3 regions of the Halomonas sp. R57-5 genome follow, and region 1 is predicted to be linked to each of the others. Evidence: predicted binding sites of a transcription regulator. Region 1 holds the regulator's gene; each other region holds the start of a gene.
What was found. The regulator sigma-54, encoded in region 1, starts transcription at its own class of promoters, with help from an activator protein. The targets are predictions, from matches to a motif close to TGGCACNNNNNTTGCTNT.
Positions count from the first base shown of each region.

Region 2: the regulator sigma-54 is predicted to act here: its motif matches at 1,575-1,592, upstream of HALO_RS01120 (P-II family nitrogen regulator).
Region 3: the regulator sigma-54 is predicted to act here: its motif matches at 4,106-4,123, upstream of HALO_RS07360 (circularly permuted type 2 ATP-grasp protein).

Region 1 covers NZ_LN813019.1:3,188,580-3,195,694, forward strand. The annotation lists gene HALO_RS14730 (KpsF/GutQ family sugar-phosphate isomerase) at 1-736, shown strand, start outside; gene HALO_RS14735 (KdsC family phosphatase) at 790-1,332, shown strand; gene lptC (LPS export ABC transporter periplasmic protein LptC) at 1,333-1,902, shown strand; gene lptA (lipopolysaccharide transport periplasmic protein LptA) at 1,914-2,408, shown strand; gene lptB (LPS export ABC transporter ATP-binding protein) at 2,420-3,169, shown strand; gene HALO_RS14755 (RNA polymerase factor sigma-54) at 3,334-4,746, shown strand; gene hpf (ribosome hibernation-promoting factor, HPF/YfiA family) at 4,845-5,153, shown strand; gene HALO_RS14765 (PTS sugar transporter subunit IIA) at 5,158-5,628, shown strand; gene rapZ (RNase adapter RapZ) at 5,720-6,652, shown strand; gene HALO_RS14775 (HPr family phosphocarrier protein) at 6,698-6,967, shown strand; gene pmbA (metalloprotease PmbA) at 6,988-7,115, opposite strand, start outside.
Region 2 covers NZ_LN813019.1:231,359-238,884, forward strand. The annotation lists gene HALO_RS01110 (TonB-dependent receptor) at 1-809, opposite strand, end outside; gene HALO_RS01115 (accessory factor UbiK family protein) at 977-1,309, opposite strand; gene HALO_RS01120 (P-II family nitrogen regulator) at 1,668-2,006, shown strand; gene HALO_RS01125 (ammonium transporter) at 2,052-3,299, shown strand; gene glnK (P-II family nitrogen regulator) at 3,490-3,828, shown strand; gene HALO_RS01135 (ferredoxin--NADP reductase) at 3,982-4,758, opposite strand; gene HALO_RS01140 (LysR family transcriptional regulator) at 4,938-5,864, shown strand; gene HALO_RS01145 (methyl-accepting chemotaxis protein) at 5,869-7,526, opposite strand, start outside.
Region 3 covers NZ_LN813019.1:1,634,636-1,641,812, forward strand. The annotation lists gene HALO_RS07350 (circularly permuted type 2 ATP-grasp protein) at 1-419, opposite strand, end outside; gene HALO_RS07355 (transglutaminase family protein) at 482-3,832, opposite strand; gene HALO_RS07360 (circularly permuted type 2 ATP-grasp protein) at 4,210-5,691, shown strand; gene HALO_RS07365 (alpha-E domain-containing protein) at 5,696-6,706, shown strand; gene HALO_RS07370 (zinc-binding metallopeptidase family protein) at 6,703-7,177, opposite strand, start outside.

The DNA of each region.
Region 1 (7,115 bases):
AGCCAGTCATGGCGATTTGGGCATGATCACCCGCGCTGATGTAGTACTGGCGCTCTCTAACTCGGGTGAAACGGCCGAAGTCACCGCCCTACTGCCGCTGCTTAAACGCTTGGGTACGCCACTGGTCAGCATGACGGGGCGTCCCCACTCGACGCTTGCCAAACACGCTGATGCACATCTTAACAGCGGCGTTGAGCGCGAAGCGTGCCCGCTCGATCTGGCCCCTACCAGCTCCACTACCGCCGCTCTCGCCCTAGGCGATGCACTGGCGGTGGCGTTACTGGAAGCCCGTGGATTTACCGCTGAAGATTTTGCCCTTTCCCACCCGGGTGGCAGTTTAGGCAAACGCCTGCTACTGCGCGTTAGAGACCTGATGCACGACGGCTCGCGCCTGCCCCAGGTCGCGCTGGGCAGCCCGCTGCGCGATGCGTTATTGGAGATTACCCGGCAAGGGCTTGGCTTTACCTGTGTGGTGGATAGCGATGGACGCCTCGCCGGAGTCTACACCGATGGCGACTTGCGCCGTACGCTGGATCAGTTTCACAACCTGCGCGATGTCCGCGTTGACGACGTTATGACCCGGCCAGGCAAACGCATCGGCCCCGACATCCTGGCGGCCGAAGCGGTACGCATTATGGAAGAGAGCCGGATTACCGCGCTAGCGGTGGTGGATGAACAACAGCGCCCTATTGGGGCTCTACATATGCACGACCTGCTCGCTAGCGGCGTTATTTAACCCATCACCGTTCTACGCCGACTGGTTTTAAAAATGACTGATATGGAGGCTCTATGACCCTACCTGCTGCGCTACTTGATCGACTCCGCCGCGTACGCCTATTGGCGCTGGATGTTGACGGCGTACTCACCGATGGCCGCCTCTACTTTCAGGCCGATGGAATCGAAATCAAAGCCTTCCATACCCAGGATGGCCATGGGCTAAAACTTCTCAAACGCGTGGGCGTGCATGTTGCGCTGATTACCGGCCGCGATTCACCTATGGTAAGTCAACGCGCTGCCGCTCTGGGTATCGACCATGTCCATCAAGGCTGTGAGGACAAACTGGCGACCCTGCGCGGGCTCTGCCAGCGCCTTGATATCGAGCTGGAGCAAGTGGCCTATTGCGGCGACGACCTGCCCGATCTAGCGGCGATTAAGCGCTGCGGCGTCGGCATTACGGTTCCTAACGCGCCGGATTATATGCACACCCACGCTGACTGGACCACCGAACGTCTGGGTGGCCACGGCGCCGTGCGTGAAATTTGCGACACGCTGCTTGAATCTCAAGGGCACTGGGGCGCGGTGCTTGACACCTATCTGCACGGTCGACCATAAATGTTGAAACGGCTTAACCTACGCCTCTGGCTCGGCGGGCTTGTTATCGCGCTAGGCGCGCTGTTGGTGTGGCTTGACCCAGGCGGGCCTCAAGATACCGCTATCGACCCTGAAGCACAGGCTCAGGAGCCAGGCCACGTACTCGAAAACGCTGAAATTACCCTGTTTGGTGATAACGGCAAGGTGTTGCAGTCGCTAAAAACGCCGCGCCTAATTCATACCCCTCAGCGAAGCGAAACCTGGACCGAAGAGCCCGAAGCCGTACTATACGACAGCGAAAACCGTCAGTGGCTGGCCAGCGCCGATGTCGGCACGCTCAATACCGCTACCCAAGCCCTGCTGCTGTCAGGTTCAGCTCGCCTGGTCGCGCCGGATGAAGGCTGGCAGCTAGACACCGAGCTATTGCATTATGATGGCCTAACTCAGCATGCCTGGAGTGAAACACCGGTAATGCTGCAGCAACCGCCCCAGCAAATGAGTGCCTCACGCATGGATGTGTGGCTTAACAATAGCCAGGTTCGGCTAACTGATAATGTGCGCGGCACGCACCCCCCGGCCACGCAACGCTAATAGGAATTGTCATGAAAGCACTTATTTACACAGCCCTTTTTGCGCTCGCGATGCCGCTACTGGCACTGGCCCAAACCTCACAACAGGCTCCGGTGGAAGTCGAAGCCGACCGTTTAGATCTCGACCAACGGGCGGGCACCGCCGTTTATACCGGGAATGTGGATATTCGTCAGGGCGAGATGCAGCTGCGCGGCGAGCGGGTAGAGATCGAACGCAACGCGGCTGGCGAACTCTCGACGGCAACAGCCACCGGCGAGCGCGCCTACCTGCGCCATCAAGCCGAAGGGCAAGATGGCCCGACGGAAGGTTGGGCGCGACGGATTATTTACCACGTCGCCGAGCGCCGCGTAGAGCTAATCGACCAAGCCGAACTGATCCAACAAGAAGATACCTTTAGCGGTGGGCGCCTTGAGTATTTTATTGACCGCGAAGTGATTCAAGCGCGCTCTGACGTTGACGGCAGTGAGCCCCAGCGCATTCGTATGACTATTCAGCCTGAACAATAGGGAGCCAAGCTGTGGCAACTGCTGACACTGCGCCGATCAAAACCCTGTATGCCCACCACCTGGCGAAAAGCTACAAGCGCCGCCGAGTGGTCAAAGACATCAATTTAGAGATCTCCCAAGGCAGCATTGTTGGCCTACTGGGCCCCAACGGCGCAGGTAAAACCACCTCGTTCTACATGATTGTCGGGCTGGTGAAATCCGATGCTGGCAAGGTCGGAATCGATGCGGTGGATTTAACCCGTGCGCCGATGCACGAGCGCGCAGCGGCGGGTATTGGCTACCTCCCCCAAGAGGCGTCTATTTTTCGCAAACTATCGGTTGCCGATAACATTATGGCGATACTCGAGACGCGCAAAGAACTTGACCGCACAGGACGCGAACAGCGCCTGGAAGCGCTACTCGAAGACTTTCATATCACCCACATCCGCGACAACCTTGGCATGAGCCTTTCGGGCGGTGAGCGCAGGCGTGTAGAAATTGCCCGCTCGCTGGCCACTGACCCTGCCTTTATTTTACTGGATGAGCCCTTTGCTGGCGTCGACCCTATTTCGGTAGGCGAGATCAAAACCATCATTCGTGCGCTGAAGCAACGTCATATTGGCGTACTGATCACCGATCACAACGTGCGTGAAACCCTCGATATTTGCGATATCGCCTATATCGTTGGTGATGGGCAAATCATTGCCAGCGGTTCACCCAGTGCCATTCTCGATAATCAGAAGGTCAGAGACGTATATCTGGGTGCTGATTTTCGCCTTTAAACTGATCAGCTATGCCTACAATCACCGCCTGCCCATAAACCTATTTTTTGGTTCTGTAAATAGCGCTCTGCAACAACTTTACTACCAATGGCATGCTTATTGCACTTGCACCAGACACTCACTCGCACTAGGGTGGAGCATTCTGATTAACGAGTGGTTCTCAGATGGTCATGAAAGCTTCTCTCCAACTGCGTATCGGCACACAGCTGACCATGACGCCCCAGTTGCAACAGGCGATTGCGCTGTTGCAACTCTCGACGCTGGACCTTCGTCAAGAAATTCAGCAGGCCCTAGATGCCAATCCCATGCTGGAGCAGGAAGATGAATTTGGTGAGCAGGCTGTCAGCGAGCCTAAGGAAGAAGAGTGGTCAGAGGGCATCCCCACTGAACTCTCAGTAGATAGCGACTGGTCAGATACCTATCAAGATATGGGTAGCCAGGGCGGCAGCAGCGAAGGCCCTGATTTTGAGCGTCAGGCAGCCGGGCAGAGCCTGCATGGGCACCTACTATGGCAGCTTGCCATGACCGACTTTAGCGCCCGCGAACAGCTTGTCGCAGAGAGCTTAATCGACGCGCTCGACGCCAACGGCTACTTAACCCAGCCGCTTAACGATATTCGTGAGGGCCTGCGTGCCCAGGGCATTGACGGGCTTAGCCAACGCGAGGTAGAAACCATTCTGCTCAAACTCCAGCAGTTTGAGCCAACCGGTATCTTTGCCCGCGACCTGCGTGAATGCCTGATGCTGCAGCTCGCCGCCCTGCCCGATGATACGCCGCTACTGGTTCCCGCCCGCCGCCTAGTGCGGCAGTTCCTCGAAGCGCTTGGTAAGGATGACATGCGCCTGCTAAAGCGCCGCCTGGGGCTCGATGACCAACAGCTGGCCGATGTTATCCTACTTATTCGCAGCCTCGACCCCCGCCCAGGCAGCGCCTACGGCGACACCGATGACAGCTATGTAACCCCCGACCTGGTCGTCCGCCACGACCACGAAGGCTGGCATTTAGAACTCAACCCAGAGGCCCTGCCACGGCTGCGCATTCAGCCCGACTACGCCAGTTTGATTAAGCGTGCGGACAAAAGCGATGACAACCAGTTTCTCAAAGAGCACCTACAGGAAGCGCGCTGGCTGATTAAGAGCCTCTCGAGCCGTAACGATACGCTGCTACGCGTGGGGCGCGAAATCATCACCCGCCAGATTGGCTTTTTAGAGCACGGCGAAGAAGCCATGAAACCGCTGATACTGGCCGATATTGCCGAAGCTGTGGAGATGCACGAATCGACGATTTCACGGGTCACGACGCAAAAATATATCCATACCCCCCGGGGCGTGTTCGAGCTCAAGTACTTTTTCTCAAGTCAGGTGAGCGGTCAAGATGGCGACAGTCACTCCAGCACCGCCATCCGCGCGCGACTCAAGAAATTGATTCAAGAGGAGCCACCCGGCAAGCCGCTCTCAGACAGCCGCCTAGTCACGCTATTAGGCGAAGGAGGGATTCAAGTAGCGCGGCGTACGGTGGCTAAATATCGCGAGGCCATGGGCATTCCTTCCTCCAGTGAGCGACGTCGTTTACGCTAGGTTCTGTCGACGTTGCAGCGAATCTCTCGACAAGGGCTTTGCAACGCGGCAAAAAGGGTTACAATCGAAGTACAGTCCGATGGATAAGGAGCACGTCAATGCAAGTAAATATCACTGGTCATCACGTAGAACTGACTGACGCCTTGCGTGACTATGTCAACGAAAAGCTTGAGCGTGTAGAGCGCCATTACGACAATATAACCACGGTGCAAGTCACCTTATCAGTGGAGAAAGAGCGCCAGCAGGCCGCTTGTACGCTGCACGCCGCAGGTGCTGACTTACATGCGGAAGCCCTCGACAGTGATATGTACGCCGCTATCGACGCCCTAGCGGATAAAATCGACCGTCAACTCGTTAAACACAAGGAAAAAGCACAAGCTCGCGCCCAAGGCGCAGGTGTGCGTTAATTCAATGACGTTGGAAACCATACTCCCCCCGGAGCGCGTTCTTTTTGACGTACCCGGGGGCAGCAAAAAAAGGGTGCTGGAGTTTTACAGCACCTTTATCGCGCAAAATATCCCCAGCCTGGACAGCCAAGAAGTGTTTAGCCGTCTAATCGGCCGCGAGCGCTTAGGCAGTACCGGTATCGGTAACGGCGTGGCTATTCCCCATGCGCGCAGCCCCCACTGCACCGCCCCTATCGCTGGTTTTTTAAAACTCTCAGAAGCGATTGATTTTGACGCTATCGACGGAGACCCGGTAGATCTGGTGTTTGTCCTGCTGGTACCTGAAGAAGCAGATGACACACACCTCTCTCTGCTCGGCCAAGTAGCGACCATCATGAATGATGCGGATACACGCCAGCAGCTGCGTAAAGCAGCCAGTCAGCGCGAGCTACTTGAGCTGATTACCGCCAAAATTCGTGAGCAATCCGCGGCCTAACGGTCTTCAAACCTGTTTTAAGGTTCGTTACGGCAGGTAATGTTTCGCTCACCACCCTCAACGCAGCTTGACCAAAGCAAAGAGAGACTCTATGCAACTGGTGATCATTAGCGGCCGCTCCGGGTCAGGCAAATCTATCGCTCTACAGGCGCTGGAGGACCTTGGCTATTATGCGATTGATAACCTCCCCGCTATGCTGCTGGGCTCGTTGGTGGACGAATTACGCGACCAGGGTGACCGCGCTCACTTGGCGGTCAGTATCGATGCCCGTAATTTGCCGGGAGCGCTGGAGCGCCTACCGTCTTTGTTAGAAGAGTTGCGCCAGCGTAAAATCGATTTTCAAGTTATTTACTTGACCACCGATGCCCGTATCCTGCTTGAGCGTTACTCCGCTACCCGGCGACGCCATCCGCTGACTCGGGATAGCGAGATGACCCTGGAAGAGGCGATCAATAAAGAAGAGGAGACGCTGGAGGATATTCGCGATCTAGCCGATCTATTGATCGATACATCTCGCTTATCGGTACACGATTTGCGCCGTCGCATTACCGACCAGGTAGCGCACCAGCGCCGCGATAAGCTAACGCTGACCCTTGAGTCGTTTGGTTATAAACGCGGCGTGCCGTTAGACGCTGATTTGGTCTTCGACGTGCGCTGTCTGCCGAACCCTTACTGGGACCCAACGCTACGCCAGTTCACCGGCCGCGACGCTGAGATTGTGGCTTTTTTGAGCGGCTATCCCATTGTTGACGCCATGAGCGACGACATTCTGGCTTGGCTAGAGCGTTGGCTACCCGCTTACCAGAATAGCCAACGCAGCTACATGACTATCGCGATTGGCTGCACCGGTGGCCAACACCGCTCGGTCTATATGGTCGAGAAGCTGGCAGAAAGGCTGGCCACCAGCATGGGCGACGTTCAATTACGCCACCGTGAGCTGGGGCTGCACTACACCTTAAGCGATCAGTCGGCGGCCCCTCTCCTCAGCGCTACTCCAAACAACGAGCGAGAAGAGACTTCTTAAGAGCGCCTATCCATTAATGACACCACTCGGCGAAAAGGAACCAGGGTGCCAGAAAGAATACTTACACTCACCAATCAACGCGGGCTACACGCGCGCGCAGCGACAAAACTGGTCAAATGCGGCCAACAGTTCTCGGCTAAAATACGTGTTTACAAACAGCAACAGGTTGCCGACGCCGCCAACATCATGTCGCTGCTGATGCTCGCCGCCCCTTGCGGTACCGAGCTAACGATCAGCGCCGAAGGTGATGACGCCGAACAGGCACTTGAAGCTATTCAAGCGCTGTTCGACGCGCGTTTCGAGGAAGATCAGTAGCCGCACTTGGCTATTTGGACTTAGTCACCGGCTACCGTCATGGCATCGATTAACCAGCTACCCGTGTGAACACTGCCACGGGTATCGGTGTCATCGCCGATACCGACTAGCCCAGCAAACATCCGCTCTAGATTACCGGCAATGGTGA
Region 2 (7,526 bases), 2.1 Mb from region 1:
GAACGATACAGCTGGGCGCCCAGCTCCAGGCTCTGTTCATCGCTCAATTGGAAGGAGAGGTTGCCCAGTACATCAATGCTGCGATTATCCTGCAGGTCGGTTTGGGCGATATCGGGGAAGATCTCTTGGCCGCTGCCGTCATACTGGCGGCCATTATCCCCAATGGCAGTGCCCAGGTAGCCTTGAACCCGCTCGTTGCCGCCGCTGATCGATTGCGACAGGCGCCGATCCATATCATCGCTGTTGTTGAAGCCGGTGGTGATGCCGGCTTCGGTGCGCCAGTTAAGGCCTTCTTCGCCCTTGCGGGTAATGATATTGATCAACCCCCCGGTAGCGCCGCCGCCATAAAGACTGCTGGCGCCGGAGAGGACTTCCACCCGCTCAATGTTAAAGGGGTCGATGGCGTCGAATTGGCGTGAAAGCCCGCGGGAACTGTTCAGCGACACACCGTCGATAAGCACCTGCACACCACGACCGCGCATATTTTGCCCATAATTGGTGCGCCCTTGCGGTGCCAGATCTAGCCCCGGAACCAGACGCCCCAATGCCGTCTTGAGGTCTGCACCATTGCGGGTCTGTTGTTGCAGCATCTCTTTGTCAATTACCCATACCGCACCGGGGATTTGGCTGATCTGGGTGGGCGTACGAGACCCCACGACCACCATGGTGTCGCCTGCGCCCGCCCCAGAGGAGGCGTTTTGGGCGAAAATGCTGTTGGAGAAACCCAGTAACAGGCCGGTGCCAATAAGCGCAGCAGTTGAAGACGGTGACTTGGGAAAAGGCGATGTTGAAAAGGGCAGCGCGTACATGGTGAACAATCCGCGAACAGTGAGGAGMTAGGAGGCGGAGAGTATCACCAGGAAACACAAAGTCAACGATAGTGATTCGTGTTTATGCGGAGGTCAATGTTTGCTGATAATTGCAGCAATAGGCCATTGCCCTATTGCTGCTTATGAAGCCAAAACGTTAAGCAGGCTTATTCTTTTTGCTCTGTACCTGTATCTGGTTCGGGAGTAGACACCGGCGGCACTTCTGCTTCTACCGGTGTGGCAGTGGAGGTCGTTGACGCTTCAACGGCGGCTTCAAGGTTGGCGACCTGGCGCTCTAATGCCTCTACCCGAGACCGAGTGCGCTGCAGTACGTCCATTAAAATGTCGAAATCTTCCCGTGAGACAAGCTCCAGGCGATCAAATGCGCCGCGCACGACTTGCTGCACGCCCTTTTGAATATCTTCCGGTGCCTGGGAGGCGTTTTGTAAACGGTCGCCAATCTGCTGGGCCAGTCGGCTAATGCGGTCTTGAGGCGCCATCGCTGCTCTCTCCTTAATAACTCGCTAAATGAACATCTATAAAAATTGCTTACCGGTAAGGATACGCAACAGTTGGCGAATTCGCATGCGCCGCGTGCATTTCCTGTTAAGCGCGTGGTTTGCATCGAAATAGAGCAGGCGACTTTTGCTTACGCTCTTTTTTGGTGCAATAGCCGTGCTGAGAGAATGAGTTTGCCCAGATTTAGCGCTGTAGTGCGCTTCAATTGTTGGCTAATAAGCTGACTTATAAGAAAAAAAAGTCAGCTGGCACAGTATGCGCATTATCGGTTCAGGTGCTTATTCTGGCGGCTGTGCCGCTACCAATCTAGCAGGACTTATCCAGCAGGGGAGATCCGGGATGAAACTCATCACCGCTATCATCAAGCCATTTAAGCTCGACGACGTCCGTGAGGCATTAGCCGACAACGGCGTTCAGGGCATTACGGTCACTGAAGTTAAAGGTTTTGGCCGTCAGAAAGGGCATACCGAGTTGTATCGTGGCGCGGAATACGTCGTCGACTTTCTACCCAAGGTAAAAGTGGAAGTGGCCGTGGACGATGCTCGCCTAGAGAGCGMGCTAGATGCTATTTGCAGTGCGGCTAATAGCGGCAAGATCGGTGACGGCAAGGTGTTTGTGACACCGCTTGAAGACGTTATTCGGATTCGGACAGGCGAACGCGGTGCAGACGCCGTTTAAAGCTGTTTTTTCGGATCATTTCTATAGTTCAACGGGGAACTTACAATGAATGAGTTGACTGATCTGAGCTACGCGCTCGATACGTTCTACTTTCTAATATGTGGTGTGCTCGTCATGTGGATGGCCGCTGGCTTCTCCATGCTAGAAGCGGGCTTAGTACGCTCCAAGAACACCGCTGAAATCCTCACTAAAAACATCGCGCTGTTTGCGATTGCCTGCACCATGTATCTATTGGTGGGCTACTACATCATGTACTCCAGCAGCGCGGGCGGCTTCCTACCCAACCTGGGTTTCCTGATTGGCGCTGAAAACAGCGTGGATGCGGTGACCGCAGGTGGCGACGACGCACCTTACTACTCCATGCGTTCCGACTTCTTCTTCCAGGTAGTTTTCGTTGCGACCGCTATGTCGATTGTGTCGGGCGCGGTTGCCGAGCGTATGAAACTTTGGGCGTTTCTMGCCTTTGCTGTGGTCATGACCGCGGTTATCTACCCGGTGTCTGGCTACTGGACCTGGGGCGGCGGTTGGTTGTCTGAAGTGGGCTACTCTGACTACGCGGGTTCAGGCATTGTGCACCTTGCCGGTGCGGCTGCAGCGCTAGCAGGTGTGATTGTGCTGGGCCCACGTAAAGGTAAATACGGTAAAGATGGCTCAATCCACGCTATTCCAGGCGCCAACATGCCGTTGGCAACGCTGGGTACTTTCATCCTGTGGATGGGGTGGTTCGGTTTCAACGGCGGTTCTGAGCTCAAGCTGGCGGCGGTTGATTCTGCTAACAATGTGGCGCAAGTGTTTGTGAATACCAACGCTGCGGCGGCAGGTGGTGTGATTGCCGCACTGATTCTGGCCAAACTGTGGTTCCGTAAAGCCGACCTGACCATGGCGTTGAACGGTGCACTTGCTGGTCTTGTAGCGATTACGGCTGATCCGCTCTCTCCGACCGCACTGGGTGCCACTATTATTGGCGCGGTTGGCGGCATCATCGTAGTGGCTGCCATCGTGACGCTGGATAAAGTGAAACTGGATGACCCGGTCGGTGCGATCTCAGTACACGGTGTTGTGGGTATCTGGGGTGTGCTGGCGGTGCCATTGACCAACGACGGTGCATCATTTGGTGCTCAGATCATCGGTATCGTAGGTATCTTCGCTTGGGTTTTCCTGGCAAGCCTGGTGGTATGGCTGATCTTGAAAGCCATCATGGGCATCCGGGTTAGCGAAGAAGAAGAGTACGAAGGCGTGGATATCGCCGAGTGCGGTCTTGAAGCCTATCCCGAATTCGGCATTAAGAAATAAACAGCGGTATGAAGAAATAACTTAATGCTGATCAAGTGAGCTGGCGTGCTCCTTACGGCCTCCCCTTAGTGGGAGGCTTTTTTATTCTCTGCCAATAGCGGTGTATGCTGGTAGTTAGCGGTCATCGGTTGCGACACGCGCAGCCATGCAACCCGACCCCATCATGGCCACCCAGTTAGAGGATATGGTAATGAAATTGATCACAGCTATTATCAAGCCGTTTAAGCTCGACGATGTGCGCGAGTCGCTCTCTGATATCGGTGTACAGGGTATTACGGTGACGGAAGTGAAGGGCTTTGGGCGCCAGAAAGGGCATACCGAGCTGTATCGCGGTGCTGAGTATGTGGTGGACTTCCTGCCTAAAGTGAAGCTGGAAGTTGCTGTGGACGACGATATGGCCGAGCAGGTGATTGATGCCATCACCCAGGTAGCTAACACCGGTAAAATCGGCGACGGCAAAATCTTTGTGATGCCGCTAGAGCAGGTGATCCGTATCCGTACCGGCGAAACGGGCAAAGATGCGGTTTAGGTTTGTGAATTGTGAATTGTAAGGCGTAAGTCGCACAAAGCCCCTGTGGATCATCTCCAGCAGGGGCTTTGTATTAGTGATACATCACTATAGCGGCTAAAATTTTTCCACTCACCACTCACCACTCACCACTCACCACTCACCACTCACCACTCACTTCTCGACAAACGCACGCTCGATGACGTAGTCGCCTGGCTCGCCCATGCGCGGCGAGATGTTCAGGCCCAGCTCGTCGAGCAGTGCGCTGGTATCGTCCAGCATGGCGGGGCTGCCGCAGATCATCGCACGGTCTTGGCGCGGGTCGATGGGCGGCAGGCCAGTGTCTTCAAACAGCTTGCCCGTACGAATATGGTCGGTCAGGCGCCCCATGGTATGGAACTCTTCCCGGGTAACGGTCGGGTAGTAGACCAGCTTTTCAGCGATGTCTTCACCCAGGTACTCATGGGCTGGCAGCTCTTTGGTGATAAAGTCGGCGTAGGCTAATTCAGAGACTTCGCGCACACCGTGAACCAGCACGATTTTCTCAAAGCGCTCGTAGACTTCCGGGTCTTGGATCAAGCTCATAAACGGTGCCAGGCCGGTGCCGGTTGAAAGCATGTAAAGGTTACGACCCGGCAGTAGATCATCGCATACCAGCGTGCCAGTGGGCTTGCGGCTAACCATAATCTGGTCGCCCACTTTCAGGTGCTGAAGGCGCGAAGTGAGCGGGCCATCGGGCACTTTAATGCTGAAGAACTCCAGGTGGTCTTCGTAGTTGGGACTGGCAATAGAGTAAGCGCGCATCAGCGGTTTGCCATTCACTTCCAAACCAATCATCACAAACTGGCCGGTTTTGAAGCGCAGGCTACGCTCGCGGGTAGTGCGGAAGCTAAACAGGGTCTCGTTCCAGTGATGAACGCTAAGCACTTCTTCCAGAGCAAACTTACTCATGCCATTGTCTCCATTAGCCGATGCTGGCGCTGATCGCATCGGTCATATTCTTAAAAAGAATAAAAATGATTAAATCTGTTGCCAGCAAGTCTAAGCAAAGGGTGGTATATCTGTTAAGCGAATTATATTGATAACGGTTATCTGAAAAATAGATATAGATCAAATAAAGGTCAGACGCTATGCACTATACTCTGCGGCAGTTGGAAGTCTTTGTGGCGGTCGCCCAGCACGAGAGCGTCTCCCATGCGGCGCGGGCGTTGGCCATGTCGCAATCAGCGACCAGCACGGCGCTTGCGGAGCTTGAGCGGCAGTTCGACTGCCAACTGCTGGACCGCATCGGCAAGCGCTTAAAACTCAACGCCTTGGGTTTTCAGCTGTTGCCCAAAGCGGTCGCGTTGCTTGACCGTGGTGAAGAGATCGAAGAGCTTCTACGTGGGCAGAAAGGGGTGGGGTCGCTGGATGTCGGCGCCACGCTGACCATCGGTAACTATTTGGCCACACTGCTTATCAGCGACTTTATGCAGCGCCACCCCGGTAGCCGGGTGCGCTTGGCAGTGCGCAATACGCGCCATATTATCGAAGGCGTGCGCCAGCACTCGCTGGATCTGGGGTTGATTGAAGGGCAGTGCGACGATGACATGATCATCAGCCAGCCCTGGGTGGAAGATGAGCTGTGCGTGTTTTGCTCGCCACGCCATCCGCTGGCGGGCCGTGAGCATCTTGAGTTAGAACAGTTGCTGCGTGAGGATTGGATTATGCGCGAAGAGGGCTCTGGCACGCGCATGACCCTGGAGCACGCCGCCCGCCACCGCCGAAGCCGGTTTAACACCCTGCTGGAACTAGAGCATACGGAAGGTATTAAGCGTGCTGTGGAGTCAGGGCTTGGGATTGGCTGTGTCTCGCGTTTGGCGCTGCGTGATGCCTTCCGGCGCGGCAGCTTGGTGCCGCTGCCCACGCCGGAGTTGGATCTAAAGCGTCAGTTCACGTTTATCTGGCACCGGCATAAATACCTCACCACTGGCGTGCGCGAGTTCCTGCGGCTGTGCCGTGAAATGACCGCAGGAGCCAAGCGCAGCGACGATATTGCGCTGCCGCCAATTCCTTAAGCGGTTAAAATGATGGTAACGCCTTGGCCGATTTTGAGGTTAGAGGCGCGGGCGGATGTTGAGACAGCTTGAAGCTGCTAATCGTGCCTGCCAGGTGGTCGGCCTGCTCTTTTAGCTGCTCGGCAGCGGTTGTGGACTCTTCGACCATGGCCGCGTTTTCCTGGGTCATGCGATCCAGTTCTGCGACGGCAATATTGACCTGATTAATGCCATCACTCTGCTCGCTGGTGGCCGCATTGATTTCTTCCAGCACGTCGGTCACACGGGTAATGTGCGCCACGATATCCTGCATAGTGTTTCCGGCATTACGCACCAAGTTGGTGCCGTTATTCACTTTGCTTTGTGAGTCTTCAATCAGTTTTTGAATATCGTTGGCGGCATCACTGCTACGCCCAGCCAGCTTGCGTACCTCATCGGCCACCACGGCAAAACCACGGCCATGCTCGCCAGCCCGAGCGGCTTCCACTGAGGCGTTAAGCGCCAGCAGGTTGGTCTGAAACGAAATACTGTTCATCAAGGTGACAATCTCACCGATCTTATCCGAAGCGTGGGTAATGTCTTCCATGGTGGTCACCACATTTGCGACAACCTTCCCACCTTCGTTGGCTACCTCTGAGGCGGTTTGGGAGAGCTTGTTGGCTTCTTTTGCGGAGGCCGCCGTGTGTTGAACCGTGCTGGTGATTTCCTCGATCGATGCAGAGGTCTGCTGCAGGCTAGCGGCAGCGTTATCGGTACGACGAGACAAATCCTGACCACCCATGGCGATCTCGTTGGCCGCGTGGTGAACCGACTCGCTGCTGGTGCGTACATCGATTAATACGGCCTCCATTTTACCTACGAAACGGTTGAAGGCCTTGGCAATTTGAGTGACTTCATCATTACCCTCTTCGGGCAAGCGTCGGGTTAAATCGCCCTCTCCCGAGGCGATATCATCCATCGCATTACGAACTCCCAGCAAGCGGCGTAGCAGCAGAGAAAGCAGCAAACCGAAGACCACTGCCGTGATTGCGGCCACAATCAGTAGCGTGACTATCGATGTAGTGGCGATGGCGCGCAGGCCCGCTGTTGCCTCGTGTTCGTCCAGTGCCACAATCAACTGCCAGCCACTGCTACCACCCACGTTATTGCCCATTAGCAACGTATCGCTGTTTTGCAGTGAAAGTGATTGGGGTTCATCGGCTTGGGCGATTTCGCTAAGTCGGGTGTTGGTCAGTTCATCGCTCAAACGTGTGGAAGGTTCGAGCGTCATGTCAGCGTCAGGATGCGCGATCAGGGTGCCGTCTTCTGTGGTTAAAAAACCAAAACTGGAAGGCGTAGGGGCAATGCCGGTAACAATTTCGATCACATCCTCGATGGTAATATCCGCACCAATGACTGCGGCCAGCTGCCCATTACGGTAGAAAGGGCGTGCAAAGGTAACGATTAAGCCCCCCGTTTGGGCATCCGTGTAAGGTGCCGTAATAATGGTCTCTTGCGCTTCGGCTGCGCCTTGGTACCAGGGCCGCTGACGCGGGTCGTAATCGCTGGGGGGCTGCCATCCATCGGAAAAAATAGCGTCTGGTGTGGAAGGGTAAGCAATGTAGGCTGTCATAAAGCTGCCTGAGCCAGCCAGTTGGCGTAGTGCGGCAAGTGGGTCATCGCTATTGGCTGCATCATCCATGC
Region 3 (7,177 bases), 1.6 Mb from region 1:
GTGGGTAGCCGCCCCGCCTCAAAAAGTGTTTTGGGCCCATAAATATCATCATAAAGGGCGCTTAGCAGGCGACTGCGCTGGGTTAGCCCCACGGCTAATGCCTGCCACTGTGCTTCATCGATCACCCAGGGCAGCGGATCAAGCCGCCACGAACGCCCCTGGGTGTCATCATGCATATTAAAAATCACGCCGTTTTCAGCCAGCAGCCGCTGTATTTCTTCATGCTGCTGTAAGCGCCCAGTAGGGCCCATGCCTTCAAGTGAGCTCAGTAAGCTCTGCCAGCCGGGGCGTAGCTGCCCCTGGCCATCGAGCATGGCGTCAAACGTGCCGGGCTGTCCCTTGCCTAGCTGATGTAAGTAATCCTCAACGAGCCCGTTAGCCACGGGCGCGAGAAGTGAGGGAGAGACAGGGGCCGTCATTATCCTTGTAATCCTGAGAAAGGTGGGCGGATTATCCTGCACTAGCCGCTAAGAGGAAAGCATTAGCTTGGTGTCCAGCGTAAGTCGAGGGTTTGCGGCAGTTCCAGGCTGGGTGTTTCCAGCTTGGGCACCTGATGACCATGGCGATGACCGCTGTCACTAAAACGCCCCAGTCGGCGCGCTTCCGCTTCAAACGCATTAACCGGGAAGGTGTCGAAATTGCGTCCGGTCGGGTGTACCACGTAGTAGGTGCAGCCTGCCACGGAGCGCTGGTTCCAGGTGTCGATGACATCAAAGACCAGCGGCGCGTGTATGGGAATTTGCGGATGCAGCGCAGACGGTGGCTGCCAAGCGCGGTAGCGCACCCCAGCCACCGCTTCGCCGTTTCTGCCGGTGGCTGAAAGCGGCACCCGACGACCGTTGCAGGTCACCACGTAGCGGTCGCCGCTCATGCCACTGACTTTAACTTCCAGGCGCTCGACGGATGAGTCGACGTAGCGGGCGGTGCCCCCGGCAGAGGCTTCTTCGCCCAATACATGCCAGGGTTCGATAGCTTGACGCAGTTCGATATCCAGCATTGGCGTGTGCAAGCGCCCGTGGAGCGGAAAGCGGAACTCCAGGAAGGGGGCAAACCACTCCAAATCAAAATCAAAGCCGTGATGGCGTAAGTCGCTTAACACATCGTCAAGGTCATGCCACAGGTAGTGGGGCAGCATCCAGCGATCCTGCAAGGCGCTGCCCCAGCGCACCGGTTTGGCCCGATAGGGTGTTTTCCAGCAGCGCGCAACAAGGGCGCGGATCAGCAGCATTTGCATCAGCCCCATGCGGGCATGGGGTGGCATCTCAAAGCCGCGTAGTTCCAGTAACCCTAGCCGCCCGCTATCGCTATCCGGCGAGTAGAGCTTGTCGATACAGAACTCGGCGCGGTGGGTGTTGCCGGTTAAGTCAGTCAGTAGGTGGCGCAGCAAGCGATCCACCAGCCAGGGCTGCACTACTTCGCCTTCGGGCATTTGCTGTAGGGCGATTTCCAACTCGTAAAGTGCCTCGTGGCGCGCTTCATCTACCCGCGGGGCTTGGCTAGTGGGGCCAATAAACAGGCCTGAAAACAGGTAAGAGAGGCTAGGGTGGTGCTGCCAGTAGGTGACTAGGCTGGCAAGCAAGTCTGGGCGGCGTAAAAAAGGTGAATCCTCAGGGGTAATCCCGCCAAGGGTGACATGGTTACCGCCGCCGGTGCCGGTGTGGCGGCCATCAAGCATAAATTTTTCGGTGCCCAAACGGGTTTCACGTGCCTCGGCATACAGCCGTTCGGTTTGCGCGACCAGGGTTTGCCAACTGGCGGCGGGCATAATATTCACTTCGATCACGCCCGGGTCGGGGGTGATCATAAAGTTTTCCAGTCGCGGATCCCGAGGCGGTGAATAACCCTCTACCATCACCGGGCAGGCGAGCTCCTTGGCGCACTCCTCAACGGTGCTGAGTAGGTCGAGGTAGTGCTCCAAGCTGGTTAGCGGCGGCAGAAAAATATGCAAGCGGCCATCCCGTGGCTGCACACATAGGCTGGTGTGAATAACACCACTTTCCGTGTCGATTTCCGCCCGTGGCTGCTGCTGAACCGATTCGCCCTCTGGGTGTGATGGGCTCGGGTGGCTGGTTCGACCCAAGCGTTCGGCATCGCTGAGGTGGTGTTGTTCGGCGTTGCGGCGAGCAACTTCGCCGTGAATGTCGCCCAGCTCTGGGCGGGGCGCGAACAGCGATTCCGGTTGAGGCTGCTCTTCTGGGGCAGCCCAAGGCAGCGCCGAAAGCGGTAAACGCAAGCCCATGGGGGAGTCGCCGGGCACCAGGAACAGGTGTTCACGCTTGAGCGGCCAGCGTCCGCTCTCCCAGCGGTGGGCCTGGCTAAGCGAGTGGCGCAGCGGCAGGGCATAGCCAACCACTTCGTCTAAGCCTTGTTCTAATAAGCGGGCTAAACGGTGACGTTCGGCGTCATCTTTGAGATTGGCTTCGCGTGGGTCAACGTTCACCGGTAGCGACTGCTCTTTCCATAGATAGTAGTAGGCATCCTCGAACGCCGGAATCCAGTAGCGTTCGGCCACACCCAGGCGTTCGCTTAGCGCTTTGGTAAAGCGCTGGGCCATTGCATCATCTACATGGAGCTCTGGTGCGCCGTCTAGGCAGGCCAGCCATTGGGGATCACGCCATAGTGGTACGCCATCTTTACGCCAGTAACAGGCGAGCGCCCAGCGGGGCAGTGGTTCCCCGGGGTACCACTTGCCTTGCTGTTGCTGAATAGCGCTGCCGGGGGCGTAAGCGGCCTGGAGCCGGGTTAGCAGTGCCTCAGCGCGTTCGCGTTTGTGCTCGCCCAGGGCTTCGGTATTCCACTGTGGGCTCTCCATATCGTCGACCGAGACAAAGGTGGGTTCGCCGCCCATGGTCAGGCGTACGTCCTGGTGGAGCAGTTCGGCATCTACCTCGTCACCCAGCGCGCAGATACGCTGCCACTGCTCATCGCTATAGGGCTTGGTGACCCGTGGGTCTTCGTGGATACGCTCCACTTCCATGGTGACATCGAAAGTGACTTCACACTTATCCGAAAACCCGGTAATCGCGGCCGCACTGCCGGTCGTCGGGGTGGCGGCGAGGGGAATATGGCCTTCGCCAGCGAACAGTCCCGAGGTGGGGTCGAGCCCCACCCAGCCTGCGCCGGGGAGGAATACTTCGGTCCAGGCGTGTAGGTCGGTGAAATCTACTTCGCTCCCGCTGGGGCCATCCAGCGCTTTAACATCGGACTTGAGCTGAATGAGGTAGCCGGAGACAAAGCGTGCGGCGAGGCCCAGGTGGCGGAAAATTTGCACCAACAGCCAGGCGCTGTCGCGGCAGGAGCCGCTGGCGAACGTTAAGGTCTCTTCGCAGCTCTGTACGCCGGGCTCCATGCGTACCAAATAACCAATATCATCCTGCAGGCGTTGATTCAGCGCGACCAGGAAATCGACGGTGGTAGTGGGCTCGCGGGGAACAGCCTTGAGCCACTCCATCAACCGCGGCCCGGATTCCGTTATTTCCAGATAGGGGCTTAGTTCCTGGCGCAGCGCTTCGGGGTAGGCAAAGGGAATCGTTTGCGCAATGTCGTCCAAGAAGAAATCGAACGGGTTAATCACCGTCATCGGGGCGATGAGTTCGACCGCAATGGTTAACTCTTTACGCGGTTCGGGGAACACCACGCGGGCATTGAAGTTGCCAAACGGATCCTGTTGCCAGTTTAAAAAGTGGTCGTCGCCGGAGAGTTTGAGCGAGTAGGCCTCAATATGGGTGCGGCAGTGGGGCGCCGGACGCAGCCGAATAACATGGGGCGAAAGACGCACCGGGCGGTCAAAGTGGTAGGTCGTGCGATGATACAAGGCAACGCGAATGGTCATGGGCCACCCTCAAAAGAKCCGTTATCAACCGGTGGGTCGGTTGGGTTAAGGAATAACCGAACGTTTCGCAAGTATCGTTCCKCTTTTACTTTTTTGCAGCCGCTATCTTAACTAAGGCGTTTAACTAAAGTGGAAATCACTTAATGCACCAAAATAGCACTGCTTTTATGCACTGCTTTTATGCACTGATATAGAGCATGTGGTCGCTTTAATTGGCTCGTGCTCCCTGTCAAGTAGCGTTTAAGTAAGCGAACGTTGAAATATCGCAAAAGATGGTACGTATTTTGCTCTCAATTGTTTGATTGTTTTGCGCGCGGCAGGCCTACACTGAGCATTGAGGAAGTTGCCGCTTCCACCCCAGCGCCAGGAGAGCGCCCATGAGCCAAGTGAATTGGAATAACTATGCGTGTCGTGATTACTACGATGAGCTGATGGCCGCACCCGGTCAGCCACGCGATTCAGCGGGTGAATTGTGCAACATGTTGGCAAGGTTTAGCGCAGAAGAGTTAGCCGAGCGGAAAACCGCGGCGGAGATCGCCATTCGTACCATGGGGATTACCTTTACCGTCTACTCCGAAGGCGCGATGATCGATCGCGCCTGGCCCTTTGATATTGTGCCGCGGATTATTCCCGCCAGCGAGTGGCGTAAAACCGAGGCAGGCCTCAAACAGCGCGTGCAGGCGCTGAATCTATTTATTGATGATCTTTACCACGATCAAAAAGTCATTAAGGACAAAGTGTTACCCGCCGAAGTGCTGGCGCAGTCGGTTAATTTTCGCCCCCAGTGTGTCGGCATTAATCCCCCTCACGGCGTGTGGGCCCACGTGTGCGGTTCAGATCTAGTGCGCGATGGGGATGGCACGCTGTATGTGTTGGAAGATAACTTGCGCATTCCTTCCGGCGTCTCCTATATGTTGGAAAACCGCAACGTCACCAAGCGGGTACTGCCGGAGTTGTTTGCTTCGGGCAAAATTTTGCCCGTTGATGACTATGTGGCCAACCTCTACGACATGCTCGCCGCGATGTCACCACGGCCTGGGGATGAGCCGCAGGTGGTTGTACTGACCCCTGGAATCTATAACTCTGCTTACTTTGAGCACGCCTACCTTGCCCAGCAAATGGGCGTCGAGCTGGTGCAAGGCAGCGACCTGCTAGTCGATGACAATGATGTGGTGTACATGCGCACCGTGGAAGGACTGCGCCGGGTCGACGTTATCTACCGTCGCGTGGATGACGAGTTTCTAGACCCGGAAGCGTTTAACCCTGACTCCATGCTGGGGGTGGCGGGTCTGATGCGCGCTTGGCGGGCGGGAAAAGTGGCGCTGGCCAATGCTCCGGGTGCTGGCGTGGCGGATGACAAGGTCGTTTATGCATTCGTGCCTGCGCTGATTCGCTACTATCTCGACCAGGAACCGCTGCTGCCCAACGTGCCCAGCTACCTGTGCATGTTCGAAGATGACCGCCGCTATGTACTTGACCATCTTGATGAATTGGTGGTGAAGCCGGCCAATGAGTCGGGGGGCTATGGCATGCTGATTGGCCCGCGCTCAACCAAAGAGACCCGCGAAGAGTTTGCCCGCTTGATTAAGGCGAACCCACGCAACTATATGGCGCAGCCCACCCTGGCGCTGTCGACGACGCCTACGTTGGCGAATGGTTTACCACAGCCACGCCATGTGGATTTACGCCCCTTCATACTCTCTGGGCCTGAAATCCATGTCACCACCGGCGGGCTTACCCGGGTGGCATTGATAGAGGGGTCGTTGGTGGTGAACTCCTCTCAAGGCGGCGGCAGTAAAGATACCTGGATTGTAGAAACCGACGATAAGGCGGCAGTGGCCGCGGTGAAAGGAGCCTAACGCCATGCTGTCACGCGTTGCAGAGAACCTCTACTGGATGGCGCGCTATATTGAACGTGCGGAAGATACCGCACGTTTACTGAGCGTCAATAGTCACCTTATGCTCGATTTGCCGGGGCGCCTGCCGCTGGGTTGGGCGCCGCTTATCGAAATGACCGGCAGCCTGGAAGTCTTCACCGCACGTTATGAAGAGTTTGATGAGCGCAACGTAGTGCACTTTTTATGCGCCGATCCTGATAATGATATTTCGATTATCTCCGCGCTTGCCAGTGCCCGTGAGAACCTGAGAACCACCCGGGATGTGGTGCCCCGGGAAATTTGGGAAGAGGTTAATCAGCTCTATCTTAGCGTCGCCGATCATGCTGAAAATGGCGTGAGTCCACGCCGTCGCGATAGCTTTCTTAAAAGTGTTATTCGTGGTTGCCAGGCGTTAACGGGCCTCATTGAAGGCACCTTAAGCCATGGCCCTGCGCGTACTTTTATTGAGTTGGGCCGTCAGTTGGAGCGGGCCGATATGACCACCCGCATTGTCGATGTGCGCTCCGCCAGCCTGCTGCCACAAAACCCTGAAGAGTTGCTGCCATTCGAAAACCTGCAGTGGATGAGCGTGCTCAAGTCACTGACTGCTTACCAGATGTATCGCCAACAGGTGCGCTTGCGGGTGCGCGGGCCAGATGTGCTGCGCTTTTTGCTACAAGATCCCAATCTGCCACGCTCGATTGCCTGCAGCCTTGAAACCCTGGGTCATGAGCTGACGCTACTGCCACGCCAGGATCGTCCGGCGGCCACCGTCTCGCTGGTGCGCGCCGATGTAGTAGACGCCGATATTCAAGCGCTCGCTCATTCACCCAGTAAGCTGCACTTGTTTATCGATGAACTGCAGATCGGCTTTGCCGCTATCCACGATACCCTCAGCGCCACCTACTTTGTGAATGACGACAGCGTCCCCCGCGTGACGCAAACCCAGACTCAGACTCAAAGCCAGAGCCACGCGGGGGACAACGATAACGACTAAAGCGTAGAGGAATCGCTTTCTAACGGGCTGGCGGCCTGAATGATGTCATGCAGGTACGCCAGTTTTTCGCGCACCGCCGGGGCAAGCACACCTGGCGCTAAATCGAGCAGTCCCATATCACGGTTGAGCTCGTTCACCGCCATGCCTACCTGATGAAAGGCAATCAGCATGCTCTCAAGGCTGCCGTCGTACTCAACGTGGGTAATGCCCATGTGCAGTGCGGTATCCAGTACAGCGACCATGTCCAAGTAATAGGCGAACGTTTCGGCAAAATCCTCCCAAGGGTGCATGGTGGCGTAGGCGGAGATGAAGCGGTTGGGCCAGTCGCCGGGGGCTCCCTGCTGGTAGTAACGCTCTAACGCTTCGGTATAGCTTGGCCGGTGGTGGTTGCCAAATACTGCACGACACGTTTCTTCATCGCGATCCTTAACCAATACGTCCCAGTAGTAGTGGCCAATTTCATGGCGGAAG